Regions from separate parts of the Sporosarcina soli genome, predicted to be linked through region 2. Evidence: riboswitches for the same ligand, from Rfam matches in the RefSeq annotation. Region 2 holds a riboswitch; the other holds the start of a gene.
What was found. Region 2 has a riboswitch for S-adenosylmethionine ahead of ACFPRA_RS14355 (5-methyltetrahydropteroyltriglutamate--homocysteine S-methyltransferase). Riboswitches for the same ligand answer to the same signal wherever they lie in the genome.
Positions count from the first base shown of each region.

Region 1 (15,418 bases), on a different contig from region 2:
AGCAGGAATCAATCTGCTTTCTCTATCCACCAATCTTTTTTATTACTAAGTGTAGTCAACCTGATTATTTAGCTGATAGCGAGGCGTGGGTTACCCTCTCCATTTTATCTTCATGAGGACATCATAAGTTTTCTTCGCTTAATATTTTTTCGCCAGCATACCCAAAGCCGATCCCAGAAAGTATAGAAGGAATCGCCAATTTGATAAATTCCTCTGGTAGCATCTCTTTACTACTTCTTCTCCATTCTACAGAAGCTCCGTAAATTCCCCAGCTTAATACAACAGCAGTAATTTTTAGCGCTTCATCTTCTTCGGTTTTATTTTGGAATAACAACATTTTATAAAAAATGATTTCGAGCTGTTCCCGAATGATACGGGCAATGGTATCTTCGTATCCTCTATGACAACGATTGGATAAGGATTTTTGAAAATTTGTGATCGCTTTGAAAATGTTAACCAACGCTTCTTCATTCAGTTCGTTATTTTGATAATCATTAAAATCCAAATTCACTAACAAGACTTCCGATAACACCTTTTCCAGTAAATCGTATATATCTTCAAAATGATAATAGAAAGTGGCGCGATTAATCATAGCATCTGTTGTAATATCCTTAACGGTAATCTCCTTAAATTCCTTTTTACCGGAAAGTTCCATAAAAGAATCCATGATTAACTTGCGTGTACGTTGAATGCGGGGATCCGTCTTTGGGTGAGTCATGTCAATCTCCCTCCTACTTTTTCAACAATTTCCTCAATGTGTTGGATAAACGACATTTTCAATGAACTATTGGTATTGATGCTTTTCATTATGTTATAAAATTCAATTATAAGCGAATAATTAATTTCTAAAAGAGATGAGGGAAAATACATTGAAAAAAAATCTGAATATGATTTGTGATTTAGAAACGGGTATTTGCGGAGTGGCTGGCGAAGAGGAAATGGGGCTTATTGATTTTAACCAACCAAAAAAAAAGGTGAATCTATATTATGTGACGGATCCTATTTGTTCCCATTGCTGGGCCATTGAACCGACACTCCGCCGTTTTGTCGAGCAATATGGCCATTATTTTGACTTTCACACAGTTATGGGAGGTTTGCTGGAAAAATGGCATGATGGACCAATCGATCCTGCAAACGGTATTTATAAACCAGCTGACGTTGCGGGTCATTGGAGAGAAGTGGGAGAACATTCAAGAATGCCGATTGATGGTAGTCTAATGATTGATAATCCGGTTCAATCTTCTTATCCAGCCTCGCGTGTATTTAAAGTCATTCAAAAAAATCATGGCGATGCTGCAGCATTTGACTACTTGCGCCGTGCCAGAGAAGAACTTTTCGCATTCAATCAAAATATATCAGATCCAGCGGTGATGATTGAAGTTGTCGATAAACTCGGTCTTGACGGGGAAGCTATTGTCAATGAAGCTGAACAGCCAATCGGACAACAATTATTGAATGAAGATTTTGTTTTGACAAGAAACTTAGGTGCCAGAGGTTTCCCCACGATTATTATGATGAATGAAGAAAATAAAGGCGTGAAAATTGTTGGAGGACGTCCGTTTGAAAATTATGTTGACGGATTAAAACAAGTGCTAAATATAGAAGAACTCCAACCAAAACAACAGCCGTCGCTTTCCAGCTTGCTTGAAAAAGAAAAACTGCTATTTTCCAAAGAAATTGAAGTCATGTACGATGTGGAGCAATCAGACGTACACGCTTTTATTGAAAAAGAACTTTCACCAGAGAATTATCAAGCGAAAGAAATTCTAGGGGAATACTATTTTACAACGACTAAACAATAAAAGTACAAGGCACTCGGTCCGAGTGCCTTATACTTTTTTATTCCCTAAAGTTGCATATTAGCTTTACTTTTTTGATTCTTATTTCGCTGTATGTTTACTTGTTTACGTTTTTTCTTCTAATACGAATCATCTTGCATCTACTCTGTGACTAGATTCTCTTTTAGACTTCAGTTAATATTGATTTATGGGAATAGTTATTCAGAGATGTCACTTGCCATTCAATCTACTGCGAAACGATATGACGATCGGGGGAGCATACTTTGAAAAAGAATTCATTCGTCAATCGGTTTCATTTTATAACAGTATCATTAAAAGGGATTTCACAAGCCATTTTGATAGAAAATGCCGTTACCGGGGCTATCATTCTACTCGCCATTATGATATCTTCCTTTTCTTTAGGCGTCATTGCTCTGCTGTCAGCGATGATTGGTACATTGCTAGGCAAATTAGGCGGGGCTGATGAAGAGCTTGTTGATCAAGGGCTATTTGGTTTTAATTCTGTGCTTACAGGTATGGCCCTTTACTTGTTTCTAACGGGTCCCTACCATTGGATCCTCAGTCTGGTCGGCGCCTTTCTTGCTGCCATCGTGACTGCCGCATTGATGCATGTGATGAAAAATACGGGCATACCGGTTCTAACATTCCCTTTTGTTGGATTAACTTTGTTTACTTTGCTCGTTTCTTATCGGTTAAGTGCAGTACATACGAGTAATGCACTCGTTCCTCAAAGCTTATGGCAATGGAAATTGGATATTACAGGGCCGTTTAATTTGAAAGAAGGCATCTTTACCGGAATTGGACAAGTATTTTTCCTTGATTATACAATATCCGGGATTTTACTTTTTGTTGCTGTTTTTTGGGCCGGTTGGCGACTTGGTCTTTATGCTTTTTTAGGGAATGCAGCAGCTTTATTAACAGCTTTGATACTAGGAGCAGAACGTTCATTAATATTTGTAGGCTTGTACGGCTACAATGGGATTTTAACTGCCATGGCAGTGGCAGTCGTATTTAATACGAGCAAAAGGCGACTTTCTTATGTCTCGGGAATACTTGCTGCTTGTTTGACCGTTCCAATCGCAGCGAGTCTTCATACATGGCTTCTACCTTTTGGTCTTCCACCATTAACACTGCCCTTTGTATTAAGCACATGGATATTTCTTAGCGCAAGGAAAGTACTGCCTAAGTTGTAATTCGACTCATTGAAATACTTTTTCATTTGTTGACGATTTAAAATTAGTATATTATGATTGTTCATACAAATACATAAACTTATCAAGAGAAGCTAAGGGACTGGCCCGTTGAAGCTTCAGCAACCTCTGCGTCGCAGGAAGGTGCTAATTCCAGCAAGGGGAAACCTTTGGAAGATAAGAGACAAAGCTATATTTACCTAGCCCTCTTTTCTGTCGAAAAGGGGGCTTTTACTATTGAAGTTTTCTAAAAATCAAAGAATCACAAAAATAGGAGGAACAGTCATGACTAAAAAAAGAATGTATTTAAATGCCTTTGAAATGAGTTGCGCGGCGTTTCAGTCGCATGCGTTATGGAGGCATCCAGATGATCAGACACCTGGCTATAAGGACATTGAATATTGGACACATCTTGCGAAAGTTTTGGAAAAAGGGCACTTTGACGCTGTATTTATCGCGGATGTATTAGGCGTTTACGATGTATACAAAGGTTCAAGAGATCCAGCAATCAGGTCTGGTATGCAAGTGCCGGCCAATGATCCAGCTTTTATTGTTCCAATCATGGCATCTGTAACCAAATCTCTTGGGTTCGGATTAACTGCCTCCACTACACATGATCATCCGTATACATTTGCTCGAAAAATGTCAACATTAGACCATTTGACGAAGGGAAGAATTGGTTGGAATGTCGTGACATCTTATTTAAATAGTGCAGCAAAAAACATTGGTCTCGACACTCAAACCCCACATGATGAGCGTTACGAGCGGGCTGATGAATACATGGAAGTTGTCTATAAGCTATGGGAAGCAAGTTGGGAAGATGATGCGGTTGTCATTGATAAAGAGAAAGGAATTTATACAGACCCTTCTAAAGTTCATGACATTAACCATGACGGCAAGTACTATCAAGTTCCAGGAAACCATATATGTGAACCATCACCACAGCGGACACCGGTTATCTTTCAAGCTGGAGCATCCTCTAGGGGCCGGGCGTTTGCAGCCGATCATGCTGAACTTATTTTTGTATCGTCCCCATCTTTAGAGAAAACGAAAAATATCGTTGCAACGTTTAGGGAAGATGTTGTCAAGTCCGGCAGATGATGTTAAAGTGTTGACGACCGTTACCCCGATTGTCGCGCCGACGTTGGAAGAAGCGCAAGCAAAGCTTGAAGATTATAAGCGATATATCGATCACGAAGGGGCACTTGCGCTAGTGAGTGGCTGGACAGGAATCGATATGGCGGAGTTGGATCCGAATCAAAAGGTGGAGTATATTGAGAATGACGCAATGCGATCAATCTTACAAGGCTTTGCGGGCATGACTGTGAATGAAATCGCTGAAAAAGTTGCACTTGGCGGTCTCGGTGAACTGATTGTCGGGGACCCTGAACAAATAGCGGACACATTAGAGGAATGGATGAACATTGCCGATATTGATGGATTTAATATTGTTTATTCCATTACACCAGGCTCCTTCGAAGACTTCGTTGAGCTGGTTGTTCCGGTATTACAAGAGCGGGGGTTAGTGCGAACAGCATACGAAGAGGGGACTTTCCGGAATAACTTATTTGGCCATGACCAACTAAGAGAAAATCATCCTGCTAAACAAGTGCGAAAACAAGTCGTTAGGGAACTAGTTACACAATAATGGATATCAATATGAAGTGCGGTTGATCGGCTGTGGATGAGAAATGGCGTTACAGAAAAATAACCTCCCTGCTTTCTTGCTGGATCGCGTAGGGAGGTTATTTCTTCATAGCCGCTGTCATTGCGGAAAATCTAATCAATCACGCCTCGGCGTGATTGCGTCCAGATTTTGAATTGAGCAAAGCTCAATTAACTCCTTTCAAAATCTGTGACATCCGCCGGAGGCTTGGGCCAACAGGATGTTGGCCACTCAGGCGTTGCCAATCAAACAGCGAAGGGTTTGATTTGCCGTATTTCTGCGTTTTTTTGCAGAAATTAAGGCACTTTCATTCAGGACGCGGCGATCTTAGCCTGAGTTCCTCTAATCAGCAAATCTTTTTGTACTGAAAGCGAAGCGTCAGCTACAGGGAGTTTGAACTCCCTCTGTTTGAAATGAATTTTGGCATTCATCCCGCCACTTATAGAAGTGGGGGACTTCTGCTGAATCAAGTTAAATTTCTTTCACATAATGCTTTTTAAAATCTGGATGGATTGAAAATTTACGACGTAAATGGATAAGGTTTTCACCAAAGCTTTCTTCCAAAAGCTCTCTATGTTTCTCCATAATTTCCATGAGGTACAAATCATGAATCACGACTTCTGTAATGGGCATGACCAAACCTACATGCATGGTCCATGCCGCACGGCTATCCTTACCTAGCGAAACAATACCTGCTACCACTTCTGAATCATCTCCGCTAAAGACAAGCCATTGTCCACCATACTCTTCTGTAATTTCATGACCCATATAGTGCAAGTAAACAGTAGCAAAATCAGAAACGATTTCCCCGTAAGCAATAATGATTACCTGAACTCCTCTGTTTGCTGCCTGTCTTAGTTCAGGCTCCAACTCTTCGTATTCCTCTTTCCAAATTTCTAAGAGAATTCTTTTTTTCGCCGCTGCTATACATGTTTTTACTTTATCAAGTATTTCATGACGACCTGTGATATTCCAAATATTCTCCCGGTCACTTGCAGAGTTTTCAAATTCCGCTAAAGATTTTTCTGCCAGTTCAAAGTTCTCTTCTGCTTTCAGTCGACGGTTTTTAATGAGCTCTTTTGCGGGGACAGGTGTATACTGCGGCGTATTCCCGTGACTAACGAGAATATCGCCGCGCATGACAAGGCCGTCCAGCACTTCATAGATTCTTGAGCGTGGTACGCCAGAATTTTTAGCGACAGCATAGCCGGTTAAAGGCGATTCTTCCAATAGAGTCAGATAGGCTTTCGCTTCATATTCGGTGAAATTCAGGTTCTTTAATGTTTCTAAAATGTTTTCTTTCATACAGCTCTCCTATATAAAATTAGTCGCTACCTTTGTAACTAGTATTTTATCAAAACGTATTGATTTAATCCAAAGACATCTGCTATATTTACATCAGTAGTTACTTGTGTAGTCACTAAAGAAGGGGGAGAGATTTCATCGTGGAAAACTTACTTACATATATCTCCATAGCTGCAATGATGGTGATTATACCTGGGGCAGACACGATGTTGCTTGTCAAAAATACACTGAGCTATGGTCCAAAAGCTGGGCGTTATACTGTTCTTGGCATGGCAATGGGGCTATCGTTCTGGACATTGATTGCGATCCTTGGCTTATCTGTTGTCATCGCAAAGTCGGTCGTTCTTTTCAGCATCATTAAGTATTTGGGAGCCGCCTACCTAATCTATTTAGGAATAAAAAGTTTCTTTACGAAAAGCGTGTTTTCTTTAAAGGAAATTCAATCCCAGGCCAATTCGCCGACGACGTATTCCAACCGGCATAATAAAAGTTCTTTTATGCAAGCGTTACTGAATAATATTCTGAATCCTAAGACTGTTTTGGTTTATATCACAATCATGCCGCAATTTATCAATTTGGATGGAAATGTAAAACAGCAATTGATCCTATTAGCCTTCATCCTAACTGCACTCGCTGTAGTGTGGTTTCTATTTCTTGTCACGCTCATTGATTACGCTAAAAAGTGGTTGAACAACCCCAAATTCCAAAAGATATTCCAAAAATCAACGGGCTTGGTTTTAATAGGCTTCGGTGTGAAAACAGGAATTTAACTTTAATCTTCGCCGTTCAGATCATTGAACGGTTTTTTCTATTCTAAGGCAGTTAATTTGGAAATAAATCAATATAGTGATATATTTATCTTGTATCGAAAGTATTACTTTAGTTTCAGTAAATCACTTACATCAGGAGGTAATTACCAATGAAAGCTGCAGTATGGCATGGTCTAAAAGATATTAGAGTAGAAGATGTCGAATTACGGGCGCTACGAGAAGATGAAGTGAAAGTGAGAGTCGCATGGGCAGGTATTTGCGGAAGTGACTTGCATGAATATGAGGAAGGACCGGTCTTCGTACCAGTAGATGCGAAAGCGGATTTGACTGGCGAAGTTGCACCACTTACAATGGGGCATGAATTTGCTGGTGTTGTTGAAGAAGTAGGTTCAAAGGTTACAAATTTTAAAGTAGGGGACCGAGTTGTTGTCAACCCTACACTAACATATAGAAAGAAACATGAAGAAGTGGATCGCTTTGATGGATTTAACTTCATTGGGTTACATGGAAATGGTGGATTTGCGAAGTATGCGAACGTTCCTGAAACCAATATTCATCGTTTAGCTGATAATTTAACATTGCAGGATGGTGCATTAGTAGAACCAATGGCCGTAGCTGTACAAGCTGTAAAAGACAGTGGCGTCGAATTAGGTGATACGGTTGCAGTCTTTGGTGCGGGACCTATCGGATTATTAACGATTATTGCGGCTAAAGCATCTGGCGCAAGTAAAATAATTGTATTAGATCTGTCTGATAATCGATTGGAGAAAGCGAAAGAATTAGGTGCGACGCATGTGATTAACTCTGGTAAAGAAGAGCCTGTACAAGCGGTGCGCGCAATTGCGCCAGACGGGGTGGATGTTTCCTTTGAAGTCGCAGGAGTTGCACCGACATTTAAACAAGCCATTGACGTAACAAAACCAAAAGGTAATATGATGATCATCTCTATTTTTGCCAGACCGATCGAGTGGAATCCAATTCAACTTATCAATACTGGTGTAAATGTCCTATCTTCAATTGTTTATACACCATCCACATTCCAAAGAACAATTGATGCAATGAGCACTGGACAATTAAATCCACAAGGAATCATTACAAGTCAAATTGTGTTGGATGATATTGTTAACAAAGGATTTGAAGCATTAACAAACGACAAAACTCAATCCAAAATTTTAGTTGAGTTAAGTGGTGAAAAATAATTTAATCTTATTTTATAAATGAATATTGTTGTTATCAAAGAGGCTGACTCACAAGTCTCTGAAATAAAACAGGCGGAGAGAATTGATCTCCGCCTGTTTTAATTGTGTAAAGAGCACTCATTGCGATAACGTTCTTACCTGTCATATGGTTCAACAAATTCTTGCAATTTTTTTAGCGTTTCCAATAAATCCTGATATTTTTCCTGGCCGATATCCTTTTCAATTTTCCCCTGTATTTGCAACCAAATAGGTGTTGCTTCTTCTAGCTTGGCAAGACCTATTTCGGTTATCGAAACGGATTTTGTTCTTGAATCACTTATATCTTTTGCAATGTTGACATAGCCCCTGTTCTTGAGAACATTCACATTGCGAGTAACCGTGGATTGGTCGAGTAACATGACGTCTCCCAGGTTGCTGATTGAAATTTTATCGTGACGGGCAATGTTCACTAACATATAATATTGGGTGACTTTTAGGCCGGTAGATTCCATTTTCCTTTCGTAAGCTTGCGTCACACTCCTCGCTGCTTTCCTAAGATTTGCACAAGCGCAAAATTGTATAATGTAATCCATTTTATTATGCGTGTTATTCATCAAGTGAATCTCCTTTTAATTTACAGATAATTATTTCTTGACAGATAATTCTTTTGTTACTACCATTATATATGTATATACATAGACTTGGAAGAGGACACAAGGAAATAATATTGCGTGATACATGTATATACATACAAAAGAGGGAAGAGGGGGGTAATTGTGATGAAGCAGGCACTTTATTTAGATGATTTAAAAGTGGGGGATACTTTTGTCAGTGAAAGGTATCAATTAAGTACAGAAAAAATAAAAGAATTTGCCCGTGAGTTTGATCCGCAGGTTTTCCATTGTGATGAGCAGCTTGCGGAAGATACTTTTTTCAAAGGGTTGGCGGCGAGCGGTTGGCATACTGCTTCTATTACGATGAAACTTTTGACGGAAAGTCTACCTTTTGCTCATGGGATTATTGGAGCCGGGGGAGAGATTAATTGGCCACTGCCAACCCGTCCAGATGATATTTTATATGTGAAAAGTACAATTAAAGAAATCAAACCTTCAAAATCCAAACCGAATCAAGCACTTCTACTTGTTGAAAGTGAAACGTTAAATCAAAAAAACGAAGTTTGTCAAAAGTTAACGGCCAAACTGTTAAGCTTTAGAAAGAGTGAAGGATAGGGGATTGGCGATTGTTTCTATGGAAGTCTAAACAGGCATAACCCCGTTCCAGCTATCAAACGGGGTTTTTTCATGGGATAAAATCCTCAAGTCAGCGGATAAGCCGGTTCACCTTTGCTTTGTTCAAACGTTTCGATAAACTTTTCGAGCGTAGAGGTTAAGTAGGCATCTTTTCGTCTGATAAAGACGGTATTGATTTTGCTATATTTTTCAGGTAGATAATGACACTGGATCAATCCTTTTTCTTCTAAATGGGAAACGGCCGATTTCGGGACGAATGTAATGCCAAGTCCCATGGCGACGCTTCCTAAGATGGTTTCCAAGGTACCGAACTCCATCACTTTTTGTGGTGTGATGTTTTGGTCTTTATACCAATTTTCTAATCTTGCCCGGTAGCCGCATCCTTTGCTAAAACATAGGAACGGCTCTTTTTTTAATTGTTCCAATGACGTTTTGGTGTTGTCCGATATGAGGACCAGTTCTTCTTGAAAAACGTCATGGGCAACAAGTTCAGGATGCTGGTTAATTTCCGTTATAAAGGCACCGTCCAGATTATGATTCAAGACGTCATTTTGGAGTTGTTCGGTAACCCCTGTCAGAAGTGATAAGTCTACATTTTTATATTTTTTGTTATAGGCAGATAATATAACCGGTAATTTTATGACGGTTTCAATGGACCCGATTTCCAGTTTTCCTGCCGGTTCCGATTTACTTTGGACGACTTTTTTCATTTCATTTGTCAGCTTTAGGATTTTCTCGCAATAGACTAGCAGTTTTTTTCCTTCAGGCGTTAACGTCATTCCACGGTTATGCCGGTTAAAAAGAGCTGTATTCATTTCAGTCTCAAGTTTCTGGATCCGTGATGTAATATTTGATTGGACGTAACTTAATTCTTTTGCGGCTTCAGTAATCGTTCCTTTTTTTGCAACCATTTGAAAGATTTCCAAGTCTTTAAACTCCACCCGATGCCACCCTTTCCATTTAACTTTCTTTCATGATATCACTAATTTAGATGTTAAACATCATTATTGTTCATTTTGAGAGATAGCTAACTTGTGATTAAATGGATATAGAGAAATTAATTGAAGGAGACAACGATTTGCGTGAAAAATAATGTAGTATTGGGTGCTTTTTTATGTTTGATCTCCGCAATATCTTGGGGAGCAATGTTTCCGGTAGCGAATCATGCGTTTCAACATATTGACCCACTTTATTTTACGATTTTCCGTTATGGCTTTGTAACGATCATTTTAATCGTGTGGTTGTTATGGAAGGAAGGCAAACAAGCTTTCCGCTTTGAAGGGAAAGGTTGGCACCTGTGGTTTTACGGCACAATGGCCTTTGCAGTTTATAATTTGCTCATTTTCTGGGGGCAAGATTTATTGGGCAATCCAGGTACGATGATCGCTTCCATTATGGAATCTTTAATGCCGATGATTTCTATCATTATTGCCTGGGTGTTCATCAGACAACGACCTCATGCATTTACAATGTTTTGTGTGTTTATCGGGTTTGTTGGAGCATCGTTAGTCGTCACAAAAGGTGATTTTGGTGCTTTTTTTACAGCGAAAAATGACATTCTTCCCTCTTTATTGATTTTTATCGCAGTCGTTGGGTGGGTGGTTTACACGATGGGCGGAAGCCGATTTAGCAAGGATGGCTGGTCCGCGTTACGTTATTCGACGCTAAGTTGTTTGCTTGGAACGGCTACTGCACTTGTTGTCGTTCTTGGAGCGACACTTTCAGGTTACGTCTCGTTTCCAACTGTTGAAACAATTATGATCACGAGCCCGCATATTGCTTTTATGGTAATTTTCCCAGGTGTGATTGCCTTGGTAGGGTGGAATTATGGCGTGAGTGTCATCACACCGTTAAATGGATTATTATTTTTGAACCTGGTACCTGTTACGACGTTGGTCATTCAAATTGTTCAAGGGGCGGGCATCACAGTGTACGATTATATAGGCACCATTTTCATTATCATATCCTTGTTGACCAATAATATTTTCCTAAGGTGGCAGCAAAGAAGCAAGCAGCCGAAAGAGAATTTCGAAGGAAGATTACAGGAAACATAAAAACGACTTCCAACGAAGTCGTTTTTATGTTTGCGAAAAGGAGTTCAAGCTCTTTCTCTTGCTTTCTGTGTATCTCGGACGTTTTTCTGGACGGTGATGGCTGCAAAGATACTAAGAACGAAAGCCATCGCATAAAATCCTTTTTCACTTAGAACGATACTACCTGTGTTGTACAAACCGATACCCATCAGTAATATCGATACAAGCAGGGCAAACCAACTAATCCCATAGTAAATATTTGTCACTGGGATACCTTCTTCTTTATCTCGTACCGCTTTTTGCAAAGAGACAGATGAATAGAGTCCGAGTAGTAAAATAGCAAAGTAATACCCTTTTTCATTTAGTTCCATTGCAGCGTTGAATAAACCAATAATATAAGCTGATATTCCAATGACTAGTGTTGCCAAAGAGGCCCCTTTGAAAGCTGAAGTAGGTTCTCCATCTTTTCGTTCTACTTTCAATTTCAGCTCATTTTGCTTTTCCTTATCAAATAAATCTTCGCGGTCGTTCGCCATTAAACGTCCCTCCCTTTCGATAATCACAATCCAAATGAGCTTAAATCGGCAATGTTTTTAGAAAAATCCATTCCATCTATTTACTGAAGTGATCCGTTATATTCAGTGAGGCGATCTTTTTACAGGTTTCGAGAAATCTGCATAAGATTGCAAGGTTTGTTTGTTCATACTATATGAATGAGAGTAGCACTTTTAGTACTTCTTTGATTTAGAGTGTAATTGGACTTTAAAAAAATATATATTTCAAATCGTGATGATGACAAATTAGTGGAGGTCGCTTGTACTGCGGTTTTGTATAGGTGTGGAAGGGGAGTAGTAGATGGCGGAACTATTGAAATAGACCGGGTGCGTCCACACCCGGTCCATACGTCTGATATACAATTAATAGGGATCGGCTTCATGACTTTTGTTCACAGCGTCTTTTGTTGCTTCGTTCGCTGCTAATGAGCCTTGACCATATTTTGATTGTCCTGATTCACGGCCGGGAACTTTGTTTTCCGAGCCCATTTCTCCTAGTTCTTTCATTTTCTTTTCAATGCCTTCTTTGACACGTCGGCCGTACTCTTCATCGGCTTGTGTGAAGTGCTCGATCATGGCATCCTGAATACGTTTATCGCAGATGGCAAGTGCATCGGATAGGTTGTTAATCAATTCATCGCGTTCCCAATCTTCAAAGCTGCGGTATGTGTGTCCTGCTTGACCGTAGTTGTTCGGACGATCAATGGGTGCGCTCATAGCAGCCGCATTGTACGTAGGGTGATGCGGTGGATGATGGTTTTCTGGGTTTGCTTCCTCAAAGCCACCGAGCATCGATGGTTCATAGTTAATATGTGGATCTCCAGCTTCTTCTAAATCAGGAACAGCCATCTGACCCCGACGCTGATTGGTGCGCACAGGCACTTTCGGTGCATTCACAGGCAGTTTTAAATAATTCGCTCCTACACGGTAACGCTGGGTATCGGAGTAAGAAAACGTCCGGCCTTGCAGCATTTTGTCATCTGAGAAATCCATGCCGTCTACGAGGACGCCTGTACCGAAGGCGGCTTGCTCGATTTCCGCATGAAAATCCACTGGATTGCGGTCGAGGACCATACGTCCAACCGGTCGCCACGGAAACTTCTCTTCCGGCCAAAGCTTTGTATCATCAAGAGGGTCGAAGTCGAGCTCCGGGTGGTAATCATCCTCCATGATCTGTACGAAAAGCTCCCACTCAGGATAATCCCCGCGCTCGATCGCTTCATATAAATCCTGTGTCGCATGACCAACGTTCTTGGCTTGAATGGCGTCCGCTTCTTCTTGTGTCAAATTACGAATCCCTTGCTTCGGCTCCCAATGATACTTCACCAGCACCGCTTCACCTTTGTCATTTACCCATTTGTAGGTGTTGACGCCGGAACCTTGCATATGGCGGTACGTCGCCGGAATGCCCCATGGAGAAAATAGAAAGGTGATCATATGCGTCGCTTCAGGTGAACGGGAAACGAAGTCAAACATCCGCTGAGGATTGGAGACGTTCGAAGCCGGATCAGCCTTAAATGCGTGAATCATGTCCGGAAACTTCATCGCATCGCGTATAAAGAAAATTTTGAGATTGTTTCCAACCAAATCCCAGTTGCCATCTTCCGTATACATTTTTACCGCGAAGCCGCGTGGATCCCGTGCTGTTTCCGGGGAATCTTTCGCCCCCGCCACTGTAGAAAAACGAACCATCAGTGGTGTTTTCTTCCCGGCACCTGAAAATACTTTGGCACGCGTATATTTTTCCACGGGTTCGTCTCCCACTTTTCCATACGTTTCAAAATAGCCAAAGGCACCTGCTCCTCGCGCGTGCACGACACGTTCCGGAACCTCTTCCCGATCAAAATGGGAAATCTTTTCGATGAAATGATAATTCTCAAGCATGGCTGGACCGCGATCACCGATTGTGCGAATGTTTTGGTTATCCTTCACAGGATGACCTTGGCGCGTTGTCAATGTCTCGCGTTGCATGTCCTGTTTCGTGTCTTTGTTCTCTGCCAAAATGGACAGCCTCCTCAAAATTAGTCATCCTTAGCTCTTCACTTTTCGTAGAAAGTTTATACACTGAGAGGGAGTTCATTTTTGAAGTAAAAGTATTCGTATCAAGAGAGACGTTATGGAATTCATCCATAGGGTGGTATGATTTTATTGAATCATTACGGCGATAGAATAGAAGGTGATTTGATGGATTTGATGAGTATTCAACCTGCAGTACAGCGGATCGCGGATGCCATAGCGGCTGTTCTGAAAATAGAAGTGGAGATTGCCAATCATCATTTCATTCGAGTGGCAGGAACGGGAGAGCAAAAAGAAAGTGTGCTTCGCAAAATGGAAGGTGACTTCGTCTATCAGTCCGCTGTTCGGACGGGACAACCCGTCGTGATTGAAAATCCTGGGCATGACCCAATTTGTGAGCGATGCAAGTTTTTTGGGAATTGCTCGGAAACTGGTGAAATTTGTGCGCCGATTACCTTTCAAGGGCAACCGATTGGTGTGATCGGGTTATTAGCTTTTAATGAGGATCAGCGGTTGCGCTTATTTGAAAATACAGGAGGTATCCTCACTTTCTTGAGTAAAATGGCAGATCTGTTGGCCAGTAAATTACACGAGCATGAGATGATCCAGCAGCTTACGCGTAGTTCAGAAAAAATGGATAAAATTATGAACCTTGTCAATCAAGGAATCATTGTCATTGATGAAGCAGGAAGCATCCAAGAAATAAATGTAAAAGCAGAACTATTGATGGAAATAAAAGAAAAACACATATTGCCGGAAGAAGTTCAACATTTTTTACGCACAAGGGGCCGAGAAGACGAGGAAATCGATCAAACGATCAACTTGACGATTAATGGTATCGAAAAAAGCTTTCTGGTGAATAAGCAAAAAATTTCTTCTGTTCGTCAGTCATCCGAGTACTTGATCACCATTCAAGACGTGAATGAAATTCAGCATTTGGCGGAAAAAACAACGGAAAATCAAAAAAAACCGTTTGATCAAATTATCGGTATCAGTGCGCAAATACAAGAAGTGAAGGATTATGCCTATCAAGTTTCGCAATCCCATTCCACGATTTTAATCCAAGGAGAAAGTGGGACGGGAAAAGAGGAGTTTGCGAAAGCGATCCATCATGCAAGTATGCGGAAAGACAAGCCCTTTATAACAGTCAACTGTGGTGCGATTCCTGAAAACTTATTGGAAAGTGAATTGTTCGGGTATGAAAAAGGGGCGTTCACGGGTGCCAATCAGAAAGGGAAACCCGGTAAATTTGAATTAGCAAATACAGGAACAATTTTTCTGGATGAAATAGGAGAAATGCCCTCCTTACTTCAAGTGAAATTATTACGAGTTTTGCAGGAAAGGGAAATTGAGCGTCTAGGCGGAACAGCATCCATTCCGATTGACGTGCGTGTCATTGCAGCTACAAATCAAGACCTGCAGGAAATGGTGAGTAAAGGAACATTCAGAGAAGATTTGTATTTCAGGTTAAATGTGATTCCGATGGTCCTGCCGCCACTTAGAAGCCGAAAGGAAGATATTCTCGCTTTAAGTGAGCATTTTATTGGGATTTTCAATCAGCTGTTCCAAGCGAATGTACTCGGGTTTGGAAAAGACGTGAAAGAGTTGATGATCCATTACCCATGGGAAGGAAATGTTCGCGAATTAAAAAACTTCA
Region 1 is NZ_JBHSNO010000005.1:1,687,932-1,703,349, reverse strand. Features, by position in the region: gene ACFPRA_RS12165 (TetR/AcrR family transcriptional regulator) at 122-718, opposite strand; gene ACFPRA_RS12160 (DsbA family protein) at 888-1,802, shown strand; gene ACFPRA_RS12155 (urea transporter) at 2,063-2,992, shown strand; SAM riboswitch class I at 3,069-3,173, shown strand; gene ACFPRA_RS12150 (NtaA/DmoA family FMN-dependent monooxygenase) at 3,275-4,090, shown strand; gene ACFPRA_RS12145 (LLM class oxidoreductase) at 4,068-4,637, shown strand; gene ACFPRA_RS12140 (TrmB family transcriptional regulator) at 5,127-5,960, opposite strand; gene ACFPRA_RS12135 (homoserine/threonine efflux transporter) at 6,101-6,730, shown strand; gene ACFPRA_RS12130 (2,3-butanediol dehydrogenase) at 6,880-7,929, shown strand; gene ACFPRA_RS12125 (MarR family winged helix-turn-helix transcriptional regulator) at 8,064-8,522, opposite strand; gene ACFPRA_RS12120 (MaoC family dehydratase) at 8,688-9,137, shown strand; gene ACFPRA_RS12115 (LysR family transcriptional regulator) at 9,224-10,099, opposite strand; gene ACFPRA_RS12110 (DMT family transporter) at 10,241-11,212, shown strand; gene yiaA (inner membrane protein YiaA) at 11,257-11,727, opposite strand; gene ACFPRA_RS12100 (catalase) at 12,109-13,716, opposite strand; gene ACFPRA_RS12095 (sigma-54-dependent Fis family transcriptional regulator) at 13,930-15,418, shown strand, end outside.
Region 1: it holds a riboswitch for S-adenosylmethionine, as region 2 does, so the genes downstream of both, ACFPRA_RS12150 (NtaA/DmoA family FMN-dependent monooxygenase) here and ACFPRA_RS14355 (5-methyltetrahydropteroyltriglutamate--homocysteine S-methyltransferase) in region 2, are expected to answer to the same signal.

Region 2 (15,418 bases):
ACTGACTGCTCCTGGTGGTACTAATATGGTGTGCAGTGTTAAAGGGCGTAAACCTGTTTTCGATTATGGAACATCGAGAGAGCCTGGTTCAGCTTCATTTCCACCCAATGCAGAAGTGGCTCTTGGTCCAGTCGAAGGTACAGCAAATGGTGTATTAGTATTTGACGGAAGTATTCCTCATCCGCTTTTAAATTTACTTGATGAACCTGTTATATGCAAAGTTGAGAACGGTTTCATTACAGAGATTACGGGCGGGCGAGAAGCAGACATTCTCCGGAAAATTTTGGCTGATTTCAATGATCCGACGGTGTATAATATCGCAGAACTTGGCCTCGGATTAAATAAAGAAAATTATTTGTGCGGGCACATGGCTCCAGATGAAGGTTCACTTGGAAATATTCATATTGGGATAGGGAAAAACTTGAACTTTGGAGGACATGTAGATTCCCCGCTGCATCTTGATTTGGTCATTAAAGATGTAACAGTTGTAATCGATGATTGTAGCCTCATGAAAGATGGCGAATTATTGGTCTAACCGAGCTGTTTTGAAAAGCTTTTTATAGGCATGACGAATAAAGAGGCAGGAAGGGAGGGAGGCCCCCCTATATTGTAAGGGATTGTATTAAAAAACATCCATCCACATTGTTACAACGTAAAAATTCTGTCCATAGCTGGATAAATTAAGTTATGGAATAAAATTACTTGTCGGAGGGTAAGCGCTTACAGATGAGTGGTAGGCATTTTAGCCATATTAATATGTAAGGGACAACCTTAAAACCAATAATTCATTTTATGAAAGGAATAATGAATGAATGTTCATTATAAAAGGTGATTAAATGGAAAAGACGAAAAAATTGATCCCTCTTATGATAAGTATTGCCTTGTTGCTGTTGTTAATCGGGTGCTCTGCTACGGCTAGCACTGATACGGGTAAAGCTAGTGGTATCGGAGACAAACGGATTATCAGCATTGCAACTGTACAGACCGATGACCATTCAATTACTAAAGCTCTATACGAATTTAAAGATTATATTGAAGAGAATCTTGGGGATAAATTTGAAATTAGAATTTTTAACAATGCTGTAATGGGCGGAAATACAGAGGCAATTGAATTGCTACAAATGGGCAGTCTGGATATTGTTGCTACAAGTGGAAGCAATCTAGAGTCCTTTGCTAGTGAGTACAAGATTTTTGGTTTACCGTACTTGTTTAATGATGAAGCAAGTTTTCGCAAAGTGATGAATGATGAAGACTTTATAAAGGAAATCTACAACGCTACTATTGATGACGGTATTCTAGGTGTAGCCTGGTTTGCCAATGGGGTCAACAACTTTTACTCTTCTAAAAAAATTGAAAGACCAGAAGATTTGAAGGGGTTGAAGGTACGCGTACAGTCCAGTGAGGCAAATGTTAAGATGGTCCAAGCTTTCGATGCTGCGGCAGTTGTGATGGCCCATGGCGAAGTATATACTGCGTTGCAAAATCGTGTGATTGATGCCGGTGCTAACCCAGAGGTTGCGTTAGTAAGCTTGAAGCATGGTGAGGTTGCAGATTTTTATTCACGGACGGAACATCAGATATTTACAGACATGCTCGTAGTTAATTCGAAATTTATGGATTCTCTTACGAATGAAGAAAAAGAAATCTTTCAAAATGGTTTCAAGGCAACTACTCAAGTTCAAAATGAAGCATGGGATAAACAGATACCAGAATTGATAGAAGAAGCAAAGAAGATGGGGGTTGAGTTTGTTACCGTCGACAAAAAGCCCTTTGAAGAAATATTAAAACCGGTAAGTGAAGAGTTGCTAGATGTGTATCCGGAATTAAAGCCTTTGTATGACAAGGTTCAAGAGATCCAGAACTAAATTAAGGGAGAGAATAAGATGAAAAGGTTCAAAAAAACTCTGGATAAGGTACTTTCCGATGTATGTGTTGGACTTCTTGCTTTTATGACACTCATTACCATTTACCAGATAACGATGCGGTATGTATTTAATAGCCCAAGTACCATTTCCGAAGATATATTGAGTTATTCATTTGTCTGGGTTTCGTTGTTGGGAACAGCATTGGTTTTTGGTCAAAAAGATCATATGAGGTTATCTTTTTTTTCCGATAAGGTGAAAGGGAGAGGGCAAATAGCACTGTCCATTTTTTCCGAATTGCTTATTTTAACAATAGCGATTAGTGTCTTTTTAGTCGGAGGAAAAGCGGTGATGGGGGTCGGAGCTTTACAGATCTCTCCTACTTTGTACATTTCCATGGATTGGATTTATATTATCCTTCCTATTAGTGGAATTTTGATTCTTATTTATAGCTTGATTAACATTATCCAATCTATACAGGAATTTAATGAGAGTGGAAAGGGGGAATGGCAATGAGCATAGCACTATCAGCAGGTCTCCTAATTTTTGTTACGCTAATAATATTATTGTTGCTGGGCATTCCGATTGGAATCTCACTAATTATTGCATCCATTTCAGCCATTATTCACTCTTTAGGTTTTTCAGCTGCGATACCAGCATCGGCTTTAAAAATGTTTCAGGGGATTAATATCTTTACACTGTTGGCCATTCCTTTCTTTATTTTAGCAGGCAACATCATGAACAAAGGTGGTATTGCAGTCCGTCTTATCAATTTTGCAACCGCATTAACTGGAAGAATTCCAGGCTCATTAGCTCATACTAATGTAGTAGCTAATATGCTTTTTGGATCCGTATCAGGTTCGGGAGCGGCGGCCGCATCTGCAATGGGTACAATTATTGGTCCGATCCAAAAAAAAGAAGGATATGATGAGGACTTCTCGGCAGCCATTAACATTGCTACGGCTCCTACAGGGCTGTTAATACCACCTAGTACTGCTTTGATTACGTATGCCCTAGCAAGCGGGGGTACCTCCGTAGCAGCCCTATTCCTGGGTGGAGTCGTACCTGGAATCTTATGGGGCTTAAGTTGTATGGTTGTCATATTCTTCTATGCAAAAAAGAAAGGTTTTGTTGCTAAAAGCTCCATAACAGCCAAAGACTTTTTTAAAGTAGTCATAAGTGCAATACCAAGCTTGCTGTTGGTTTTTATCGTTATTGGGGGGATTGTGGCCGGTGTATTTAGTGCTACTGAAGCTTCTGCCATAGCAGTGGCTTATAGTTTATTGTTGTCCATGTTATTTTATAAAACGATAAAACTGAAAGATTTATATACTATTTTGCTAGACAGTGCCAAATTATCGGCAATTATCATGTTCTTAATTGGTGCATCCAACATAATGGCATGGGTAATGTCATTTACTGAAATTCCTTCTCTACTCGCTAATTCCATACTCGGAATTTCAGATAATCCAATTATTATTTTGCTGGTCATTAATTTACTACTGCTATTTGTGGGTACTTTTATGGACCTTACACCTGCAATTTTAATTTTCACGCCAATTTTACTACCTGTGTGTACAGCGCTAGGAATGACACCGTTACATTTTGGGATTATGCTCGCATTTAACTTAAGTATTGGGACGATTACACCCCCAGTGGGCAACATCCTCTTTGTAGGTATAAAAGTAGCCCAAAGAAAACTGGAAAGTGTCATGCCATACTTATTTAGATTTTATGTAGCGATTTTCGTTGTACTTATGCTGATCACATTTGTTCCTTGGTTCTCAACATTTTTGCCAAAGTTGGCAGGTTATTCATAATAAGAGTTGTTGAATTACTCCGCCATTCGTCTGAACGAAATAGGGTAAGTGAATAAGTGTTTTCAAGCTTTTAATTACAGATCACACTGTATTTTGAAATGGAAATACGATTTTCATTAAACATATAAAAGAAGTTTAACAAAAAAAAGAATTCAAATGAATATGTGATTTGAAGTCAAGGAAATGATTTTACTAGATTGCACAATAGTTAAGGAGGATTAGCAATGAATAAATTTAAAAAAGCGCTAGATAATAATCAAGTTGCTTATGGTATTTTTTCAGCTTTAAAAGATCCGGCAATTATAGAAATATTGGGATATGCCGGTTACGATTTTGCTGTCATTGATTTAGAACATTCTACAGTGGATTTGTCAACAATGGAGCATATGATTAGAGCAGCACAGGTTGCCAACATATCATCCGTAGTTAGAACTCCTCAGGACGATTACGGTACTATTTTGAGGGCTGTAGAGGCAGGGGCAGATGCAATAATGGTGCCGCATTTAATTTCAAAAGAACAAGCTGAACAAATAGTGGCAATGGCTAAGTATCAGCCAATTGGTCAACGCGGGCTCGATACTTCAACGAGGGTAGCTAAGTTCGGCGGCATAAATGTGAAAATTGAAGACCATATGCGAAGTCAGAATGAACGATTACTAGTGATCGGTATGATCGAAGATGCAGAAGCGGTTTTGAACATTGATGAAATTGTCACTGCAAAGGGTTTAGATCTACTATTTATCGGTGCAACTGATTTATCTGGATCCCTTGGTTATCCGGGACAAGTTACACATCCAATTGTCCGTGAAGCAATTCAAGAGGTAATCGATAAAGCAAATAATGCTGGAGTAAAAGTGGGCATTCCGGCTTTTAAACCAAATCAGATAGGAGAAGTAATAGATATGGGTGTTAGTTATCTTACAACACCCGCTGTAGATGCCTCATATTTAATGCAAAGTTTAAAAGCACATCTTGAATCTGTCAAATTAAAGACAAATACTAATAAGGGGTTGTCATAGTAATGGACATGAATCAGAGAGTACTAATGTTATTTAAATCCAATAAGATTGATAGCAGATATTTTGATTTAGATGCCTTTAATGAAGAGGCAACTATATTTACAAATAAGGTTCAGGATGTCAAAGCGAAAAATCCATTACTTAACTATGAGCCTATATTCTCAATTAATCAAGTTAGAGGTGAATCCGACAGATGAGCAAATTAAATTATTTAGAATGGAGTATCGATCAGCTAAGTGAAAGCATTAAGGAAAAAGAAATTTCCCCTGTTGAAGTGGTTGAGACAAGCCTAAACTTGATCTCTTCAAAAAATAAAGAGTTGAATGCGTTCGTTACTATAATGGAAGATGAATCAAAAAAAGCTGCTAAACGAGCTGAAGAAGAAATTATTAATGGTAATTATAAGGGGCCGCTTCATGGCATTCCTATTGGATTGAAGGACTTGATTTGCACTGCCGGTGTCAAAACTACATTTGGTTCTGAAGTTTATAAAGATTATATTCCTAATTTTGATGCAGAAGTTGTCACGAAATTAAAGGGAGCCGGGGCTATATTAATTGGAAAATTAAATATGCATGCATTTGCATATGGAACGACAGGAGATCGATCGTTTTTTGGACCAGTTAAAAACCCGCATAACATTCAGAAGATAACAGGAGGGTCGAGTTCTGGATCTGGGGCAGCCGTAGCTTCCTTTCAATGTTATGGTTCGGTTGGATCGGATACTGGGGGATCGATAAGAATGCCTGCTTCGATGTGTGGAATTATAGGAATGAAACCCACATTTGGAAGGGTAAGTAAGTATGGATCCATACAATTGTGTCCAACATTAGACCATTTAGGTCCTATGACCCGAACGGTTACCGATAATGCCCTTATGTTAAACGTATTGTCTGGTTTTGATAAAAAAGATAGCTATTCTGCTTATTCGAAAATTGAAGACTTTACCGAGGGGATTAATAGGGGTATTAAAGGTAAAAAAATTGGAATACCTACTAACTTTTATTTTGATATTATTGACACTGAAGTTCGGCGTGTATTTGATTCGACTGTCAGAAAACTCCGTGAACTAGGAGCTAACTTTGTCCCTATTGAACTTCCTGGCATGGACGATCTTCTAACGGCACAGCAAGTTTTATTGGCGACTGAAGCATATACATCATTGGAGAGAGATTTAATAAATAAACCTGAACAGATTGAAGAAGAAGTAAGGTCACGAGCGATTGCCGGGATGCTTACTCAAGCTAGTGAATATATTCAAATGCTGCAAATCAAACACAAGGCAATTGATATGCATAATGAGGCTTTAAAAAAAGTTGATGTGATTTTGACGCCTACTTTGCCAATGGTACCTACTAATATTGAACAAAGAGTGACAAATTCTTATGGCTTACAAGAGCATGTCCGTATTTTTGCACGATTAACAGGTCCGAGCAATACTACCGGTCTCCCTGCCATTTCTGTTCCGGGTGGTGTATCAGAATGTGGATTGCCGATAGGCGTACAATTTATTGGAAAGGCCTTTGCAGAAGCTGAACTTTATCAATTTGCTTACGCATTAGAACAAACCGAAATATACCGTTCAGCTCTGTCCTTAAATAGATTTGAAAATTCCAATTTAGAAAAGGTAATGGAGTAGGCTAATTAACTTTGTATTAACTTATTTTTTAAAAGAACATAGTCATATTTATAGAAAGCAAAAATGATTAAGCTTTTTGCGACAGAAATAGAATACCGAATTAATTCAAGAAGCATTGATTGTGCATGTATGGAGGAATTTTGTCTTACTTATGGTTACTTGATGGAAGGAGAAAATAATGGGGATTTTTATTCTGGGTGATAAAAAGTATCAGGTGAAAAGGGATTGGCTACAGTTGCCACAAAGTAAATTGTTAACTAATATTTCAGGGATTTCTACTGATAATAAAGGACGTATTTATGTGTTACAACGAAGCAATCCATTTATGCTAGCTTTCTCACAAGACGGTGAACTCGTTGATGAATGGTTCGATGAGACCCTCTCAGATGGTCATTATTTTAGAATAACAGATGATGGTAGAGTATGTGTAGTCGATAGAAACCATCATAGGATTGTAATTTTTAATAGTTCTGGAGAGGTTCTTCAAGTTATTGGCGATCAGCAGAATCCGGGTGGTTTAGGTGTACCATTTAATCATCCTACAGATGTAACGGTGAATGATAAGGGTGATTTCTTTGTTTCTGATGGTTATGGAAACTTTTCTGTACACCACCTAAATCCAAGTGGTGAATTAATCGATACTTGGGGAGGACCAGGAAAAGGAGAAGGAGAATTTACAGTACCCCACTCAGTTTTGGTAGATCAACAGGATCGTGTCTTAGTTGCTGATCGTGAAAATAATAGAATTCAAATTTTTAATCAAAAGGGAGAGTATTTGGAAGAAATCAAGAATCTTTATCGCCCGATGAGTATCTATGAAGATAAGGATGGTTTCATTTATGTAACTGATCAGTCACCAACATTGAATCTATTTAATCCGAATGGTGAACTTCTCGGCAGGTTCCTTACCTTGGGAACAATTGGACATGGTGTAACTGTTGACGAAAATGGTGATATATATATCGCTGAAATGTTTCAAGACATGATTATTAAATTTATACTTTTAAATTAAAGAACTTCAAAAATAGAGAGCCAGTGTGTAGAGCTATTTCATCGCTGACACATTGGCTCTTTTCTTTTCACTATAAGTAATAAGTTAGAGAGTTAAAAATGACGGATTGTTAAAATTTAGGTGGGAAATTGCTTTATTGGGTTCACAAAATTTCCGAAAAATTATGGTTCCGAAATCACTCACTGACGTGCCAGATCTATAGAGTTTGATAATTCTTTGATTGAATTCTATGTTATAACTTTTTTGTTTCATTCGGATGATGTTTTTTACTTCTTAGGATTGAGATGTTATAAATTTGCTTTATTCCTATATTTAGTAACTCTTGACATCCCTTAAATTCGTCGCTTGTTCATTGATATTACTATTTGTCTGTTACCTATAGCTTTTATTGAAGGGTAAGTGCATATAGATAAAAATTAATCCATCCCAATGGTCATTAAGAATCACCAGTCGGTGATGACAAAATTTTAGAAATTACTATACCAATAGAATGGAATTTTTACATTTGACAGAACTTTATAATTGTAATACAATAAGACATATAAATTGAAAGACTATTTTGAAAGGTGGAATTTACATGACGACAAATCGTAGGAAGGCACCAAAAGGGATTTTAGGATTTCCAGTTGCACCGATGGATGCTGAGGGGAAATTGGATTTAGAAGGACTGGGGAAGAATATCGAGTTTTTAGTTGAAGAAGGGTTATCTTCCATTTTTGTTGCATGTGGAGCAGGCGAGTTACATGCAGTCAGCAACGAAGAATATAGAGCGATGGTAGAAGTGGCTGTTGAAAAGACGAAAGGAAAAGTTCCTCTCTATACGGGTGTTGGCGGAAATATCACACATGCGTTGGAGCAGGCGAAAATTTCTGAAGAGCTTGGTGCAGAAGGGTATTTGATTTTACCACCGTATTTGATCGATCCATCACAGGATGGCATTTACAATTATTTGAAAGAAATCATTCAAAGCACGGACTTGAATGCGATCGTCTATCAACGTGATAACTGTATTTTTGAAGCGGAAACACTTCAGAAACTATGTGAACTGCCACAGCTTGTCGGCTATAAAGATGGCATCGGCAATATGGAAAAGAACGTGGAGTTTACACACTTGATTGGGGATCGGCTAGAGTGGATCAACGGGATGCCGTTAGCGGAAGTGACAATGGCGTCGTATGTGAACCTTGGTTTCACGTCCTATTCATCGGCGATTTCCAATTATATACCTCATATTTCAGCCAAGTATTACGAGGCATTGCTCAGCGGCAATAAAGCTCTGGTGAATGAACTATACGAAGATGTCATTTTCCCGATTCATCGTATTCGTAAGCAGAAGAAGGGTTATGCGGTATCGTTGATTAAAGCGGGCATGCAAATCGTCGGTCTTCCTGTGACGACGAATGTTCGCGCACCGATCGCACCGGTTGAAGAATCGCATTATGAAGAGTTGAAAGTCATTATTGAAAAGGCATTGGAAAAGTATCCTGCTAAAGTAGCAGCGGTTTAAGAGGAGGACATTATGGCAACGACAACTGAAGCAAGAACAACAACCTACTTGAATTATATTAACGGTGAATGGGTCGCGTCTGAAACAGGGAAAACAGGCGTCAGTAAAAATCCGGCGCGCAAGGACGAAGTGGTTGGAGCCTATCAACTTTCCAACAGCAATGATTTTGACAAAGCTGCTACGGCAGCAAGAAAAGCGCAAAAAGCATGGCGCAAACTGGCAGGGAATGTGCGGGGCGATTATTTGCTAAAAGCGGCGTCCATTATGGAAGAGCGAATCGATGATATCGCAACGGCGATGACGCTTGAAATGGGGAAGACTTTTCCGGAAGCGAAAGGTGAAACGGCACGTGGTGTAGCTATTTTACGTTATTTTGCGGGCGAAGGGATGCGTACGATCGGCGATGTGATCCCTTCGACGGACAGCGAAGCGTTGATGTTCACGACGAGAGTGCCTTTGGGGGTTGTCGGTGTTATCACGCCTTGGAATTTCCCGGTAGCGATCCCGATTTGGAAAATGGCGCCGGCTCTCGTTTATGGGAATACAGTCGTGCTAAAGCCGGCCAGTGAGACGGCTGTTACGAGCGCAAAAATCATCGAGTGTTTACATGACGCGGGTATCCCTGCCGGTGTCGTAAACTTGGTGACAGGTTCGGGTGCTTTGATTGGAACCGAAATGGCGAACCATAAAGAAATCGATGCCATTACATTCACAGGTTCGAATGCGGTCGGGAAGCAACTGGCGCAAATTGCTGTTTCAAGAGGTATTAAATATCAACTTGAAATGGGTGGGAAAAACCCGGTCATCGTTGCCAACGATGCAGATTTGGAGTTGGCTGTTGAAGCGACAATTAGCGGTGGATTGAAATCATCCGGCCAAAAATGTACCGCCACGAGCCGCGTCATCGTGCAACAAGATATTTATGAGACATTTAAAGAGAGATTGCTTGAAGAAGTGGCAAAAATCACAGTCGGAGATGGCATGGATGCAGGCACATGGATGGGACCGAGTGCAAGTCAAGGTCAGTTGGATACAGTCCTTTCCGCGATTGAAAAAGGAAAAGCAGAAGGTGCTACACTTCTCCTCGGTGGAAACGAAGTGAAAAGAGATGGTTTGAATGGCTACTTCGTGGAGCCGACTGTCTTTGAAAACGTGTCTGCTGACATGGCGCTTGCAAGAGAAGAAATTTTCGGTCCAGTGCTTGCGCTAATGAAAGTGGAGACGATCGAAGAGGCGTTGGAACTGGCAAACGACTCAGAGTATGGGCTAAGTGCTTCCATTTTTACGACAAATATTAGCAATATGCTGTCGTTCATCAATGAAATGGATGCAGGTCTGGTACGTATTAATGCTGAAAGTGCGGGGGTTGAACTGCAAGCTCCATTCGGTGGCATGAAGCAATCCAGCTCCCATTCCCGTGAGCAAGGGCAAGCAGCAAAAGAATTTTACACGGCAATTAAAACTGTGTTCATTAAATAAGATGAAGGAGCGGGAGTTATGCGATGAAAAGCTTAACTCCTTGTTTCGATAAGGGGAGAACCGTTGCAGGACAGACCAGCGAAAATCGTTGGTCTCTCTTCTGTTTATCTTCATTCAGCAAATGTTTTTGTACTGAAAGGAATGTGCCTTAATTTCTGCAAAGATCGCAGAAATACGGCAAATCGAACCCTTCGTCGTTCGATTCGCAATTCAAAATCTCGACGCAATCACGCCGAGGCGTGATTGATAATGATATTTGGGAGGAATTAAGATGCGTTTCATTGATGAACAAGAAATTAGAAGTTTGGTTACCGTGAAAGATATTATCGATATAATTGAAGAATATTATTTGAATGATGGCGAGGAAAGGTCGCTCGTACCAGAACGGTTATTCATCAATGATGCCGACAATTCTGCGCTTTTAATGCCTTCTTTTTATGAAGATTATTATGGGGCAAAAGTGATTGGGATCGCACCGGGAAATGCTGCAATTGGGGAAGCGACGTTGCGTGGCATTTTTCTGTTGAATGACAGGCAAACGATGAAACCGCTTGCGATATTGGATGCGCGGACGATTACAGCGATGCGGACCGGTGCTGTTAGCGGCCTGGGGATGAAATACTTGGCGGCCAATGATACGGATACCATTGGTGTGATTGGTACGGGCGACCAAGGATGGAGTCATTTGGAGGCGGCATGCGCTGTCAGACAAATTAAACGGGTTTTGGTGTATAATCGTAGTCAGGAAAGACTTCATCCGTTTATGGAGAAAGCGAAGAAGGCATTTCCATCGATCCGCTTTGAAATTTCAAATCCAGAAACGATTTTGACAGAAGCACAACTGATCATTACAACAACGACGTCAATCGATCCGGTCCTCCCTTATGATGGCAAGGTGGATTTGACTGGAAAGCATTTTGCAGGATCGGGAGCATTCAAATCGTTCATGCAGGAAATTCCCGACGCAATTATCAAAGAAGTGGACCATCTCTATGTTGATACGCACGCGGCATTTTCCGAGTGTGGTGAACTGATGAATGCCAGGGCATTTGGACATAGTGAGAAGACGGTTCCCGAACTGAAAAGCCTTGTACAAGGCGGGGAAAATGAGGAAATGAAGCGAAAAACGACCCTTTTCAAATCGGTTGGTGTCTCGATTTTTGATATTCTGACTGCGAAATTGGTCTATGAACGAATGACAAGCCGTATTCGCATGTAAAAACCAGTAAGAGAAGAAAGGAGGGATTGGATGAAAGAATATAAAATGGATACAGTCCGCAGAAGCACGCTTTCCCAACAAGTGTTGGAACAGATTGTTCAACTGCTTATGAGTGGACAATTGAGACCGGGCGATAAATTGCCGGCGGAAATGACGCTGATGGAGCAATTTGACGTGAGCCGACCTGTTTTACGTGAAGCGCTCAGTTCATTGGAAACATTAGAAATCATTACGAGAAAACCGCGCGGGGGTACATATGTCAATGAAAGAGTAGGTAGCAATCCATTCAAAGTGATGCTTGCCTTATCGATCAATAACGTTTCCGCCGTCATTGAAGCGCGTATGACGTTGGAGTTAGGGCTTGTTACGATTGCTGCCGAAAAAATATCGGACGACCAGCTGGAGCAATTGAAGGAAACGATTGATAGTATCCAAGCCAATCCAGACAGCGACTACGGTCGATTAGACAAGGAATTCCATCGCATCATTGCACAAAGCGCCAACAACCCAGTTGTTGAAGGGATGATTGAATCATTGTTGATTGCCCATGAAAAAACGGATAGTCTCATTCCTTTCCGTGAGCCTGGCGTCACCGTGGAACATCATTTAGGGATTTACGAAGCGCTTAAAAACAGAGATCCTTACGCAGCCTTTCAACAGATGTATAAGCATTTGAGCTTTGTTAGAAAGAAACTGCTGGATGAACCTGTAAAAGATCAGTGAAGGGAAAAGCTCGCAACTTGTGCGGGCTTTTTAACTTGATTCAGTAGAGGTTCACCACTTCCATAATTAGCAGGATGAATGTCAGTATTCGTTTCAACTCAGAGGAAGTCCAAATACCTGCTGATTCAAAATCTGGACGGAATTACGCTGAGGCGTAATTGATTGTTAGACCATTGTGAAGTTCATGCAAAATGGAATAGTCCAAACATTTATTGATTTCGATATTGACATTCTATTCTAGCACCTGTATTGTAGTAGTTATCAACCGAATACGTAACTTTCTTATCGAGAGAGGTGGAGGGACTGGCCCTTTGATACCTCAGCAACAGACTTCTATGAAGTACTGTGCTAATTCCAGAAGCTGTGGCATCTTGCCGTGGGCTTGAAGATAGGAAGAGAATCTAGCGAAATTGCCAAAACCTCTTCTTATCATGGAAGGGGTTTTTTTATATCCCTTAAAAAACAACTAGAAAGAAGGAATAGACAATGACAAACCAAACAAAGACAGTAGCGACAGCACCATTTAGAGCCGATCATGTAGGAAGTTTATTGCGACCGGCAAATTTACATACAGCACGCGCCGAGTTCAAAGAAGGCAAAATTTCTGCGGAGCAATTGCGCGAAGTGGAGACGCAAGAAATTAAGCGCATCGTGGAGAAGCAACTTGAAGTGGGCTTGGAAGTGGTGACGGATGGTGAGTTCAGACGGACTTGGTGGCACTTCGACTTTTTGGAGCATTTGAATGGCATAGAAGGCTATGTATCAGAGAAGGGTCGCCCGTTCCAAGGGATTGAAACAGAGCGGTACAATGTCCGCAATACCGGAAAAATTTCCTTCAATCCGGACCATCCTTTCATCCGTGATTTTATTGAACTCAATGAAATTGTCGGAGGACGTGCAGTGGTGAAGCAGACGATTCCGAGTCCGAATCAGCTGTTCCCGAGCGAAATTCGCAACAGAGAAATTTACCCGAATATCGAGGATTACGCGAACGATATCATTCAAGCGTACCGGGATGCGGTGAAGGCATTTTATGATGCGGGTGTCCGTTATTTGCAGTTTGACGATGTCTATATCGCGGGGCTTTCAGCGGAAAAACTACCACATAGTGACGATGAATTTACAAGGGAAGAATTAATCAATTTGGCGTTACGTGTCGTGAATGGCGTGTTGGAGGATAAGCCGGAAGATTTGATTGTCACAACGCATTTATGCCGTGGAAACTACAGATCGACTTGGTCATTTGAGGGTAGCTATGCGCATATTGCACCTACTTTATTTGCCAAAGAAAAGGTGGACGGTTTCTTCTTGGAGTATGATGACGACCGTTCAGGAGACTTCGGGCCGCTTGCACATATTCCGAACGGCGGTGCGAAAGTGATTCTCGGCGTTGTCACATCGAAAAACGGCGAAGTAGAAGACAAAGAATTGATCAAAACGCGTATTGAAGAAGCGACACAATACGTACCGTTGGAGCAATTATGCCTAAGCCCGCAATGTGGCTTCTCTTCCACGCATCACGGGAATGAGCTGACGGAAGAACAGCAATGGGCGAAGTTGAAATTCATCGTAGATGTCGCGAAGGAAGTTTGGGGATAACCGATAGACCAATTGAATAGATGATTTTCTTATCCAGAGGGGTGGAGGGACTGGCCCATTGATGCCCCGGCAACAGACGTTTACGAACTGTGCCAATTCCAGAATCATGATGTATGTGGTTGAAGATAAGAAGAGCGAAAAGCGATTATGCGGAAACCTCTTCTTACTACGAGAAGAGGTTTTTTATGGAGGAAATGAATGAAGGAGAGATACGTATGGCAAACGAATTGATCAATGCGATTCAATTATTGAAGGAAAAAGAGTGGGTCGATTTGACGCATACGTTCGGACCCGATTCACCGCATTTTTCAGCATTCGATGCGGCGGAATTCACGACATTATTCGATCATCAGGACGGTTTTTTTGCACAGCGTTTTGCATTTGCTGGGCAGTATGGTACACATATTGATGCACCGATTCATTTTGTACGGGATACGCGGTATTTGGACGAACTAGGGTTGAAGGAATTGGTATTGCCACTTGTAGTTATCGATAAATCGAAAGAAGCGGCTGCCGATCATGATTTTACGTTAGCTGTGGAAGATATTTTGGCGTTTGAAGCTCAGCATGGACGTATTGAGGAAGGCACATTTGTCGCATTGCGAACTGATTGGTACAAGCGTTGGCCAGATAACGAGGCGTTTTGCAATAAAGACGCCGATGGCAATAACCGCATCCCAGGTTGGGGGCTTGCCGCTCTCCAATTTTTATTCGAAAAAAGGCAAGTGAAAGCAGTCGGACATGAAACGTTCGATACAGATTCGGCCATCGACTTCCAGAAAAACCAAGCGCTGCTCGGCGAATATTATGTGTTGGACCAAGATACGTACCAAATTGAGTTACTGAAGAATTTGGATAAAGTGCCTGCAAAAGGTGCTGTTATTTTCAATATTGTACCGAAGCCCGAAAAAGCTTCTGGCTTTCCGGTTAGATCGTTTGCAATCTTGCCTTAAAAAGACAGTGTTCAATTGATTTCTCACAAAAATAGATAGGGAAAGAAGGAATTTACCATGACAAACAAACCGGCTACAGCCATACAAGCACCTTTCAGAGCGGATCATGTAGGAAGTCTCCTGCGTCCGGAAAACTTGCACGAAGCACGGAAGGAATTCAAAGAAGGCAAAATCACGGCTGAACAATTGCGTGAAGTGGAAACACATGAAATCAAACGCATTGTCGACAAACAAATTGAAGTTGGCTTAGAACTCGTCACGGACGGCGAATTCAGACGCACTTGGTGGCACTTGGATTTCATGGAGCATTTGAATGGATTTGAAGGCTATGTGCCGGAGACAGGTTACAAATTTGATGGTGTTGAAACGGAAAGATACAACGTTCGTAACACAGGCAAGATTTCCTTTAATCCAGACCACCCATTCATTAAAGACTTCATTGAGTTCAATGAAATCGTCGGTGGCCGTGCCGTAGCCAAACAAACAATTCCGAGTCCAAACCAATTCTTCAATGCAGGAATTCGTGATGTGAATATTTACCCGGATCTCGAAGAGTACGCAAATGATGTTATTCAGGCGTATCGCG
Region 2 is NZ_JBHSNO010000007.1:128,494-143,911, forward strand. Features, by position in the region: gene ACFPRA_RS14295 (aminopeptidase) at 1-535, shown strand, start outside; gene ACFPRA_RS14300 (TRAP transporter substrate-binding protein) at 837-1,865, shown strand; gene ACFPRA_RS14305 (TRAP transporter small permease) at 1,884-2,378, shown strand; gene ACFPRA_RS14310 (TRAP transporter large permease) at 2,381-3,682, shown strand; gene ACFPRA_RS14315 (HpcH/HpaI aldolase family protein) at 3,907-4,701, shown strand; gene ACFPRA_RS14320 (hypothetical protein) at 4,704-4,898, shown strand; gene ACFPRA_RS14325 (amidase) at 4,895-6,340, shown strand; gene ACFPRA_RS14330 (NHL repeat-containing protein) at 6,519-7,352, shown strand; gene kdgD (5-dehydro-4-deoxyglucarate dehydratase) at 7,930-8,859, shown strand; gene gucD (alpha-ketoglutaric semialdehyde dehydrogenase GucD) at 8,872-10,338, shown strand; gene ACFPRA_RS14345 (ornithine cyclodeaminase family protein) at 10,610-11,557, shown strand; gene ACFPRA_RS14350 (FadR/GntR family transcriptional regulator) at 11,588-12,280, shown strand; SAM riboswitch class I at 12,560-12,675, shown strand; gene ACFPRA_RS14355 (5-methyltetrahydropteroyltriglutamate--homocysteine S-methyltransferase) at 12,767-13,879, shown strand; SAM riboswitch class I at 13,906-14,011, shown strand; gene ACFPRA_RS14360 (cyclase family protein) at 14,095-14,832, shown strand; gene ACFPRA_RS14365 (5-methyltetrahydropteroyltriglutamate--homocysteine S-methyltransferase) at 14,890-15,418, shown strand, end outside.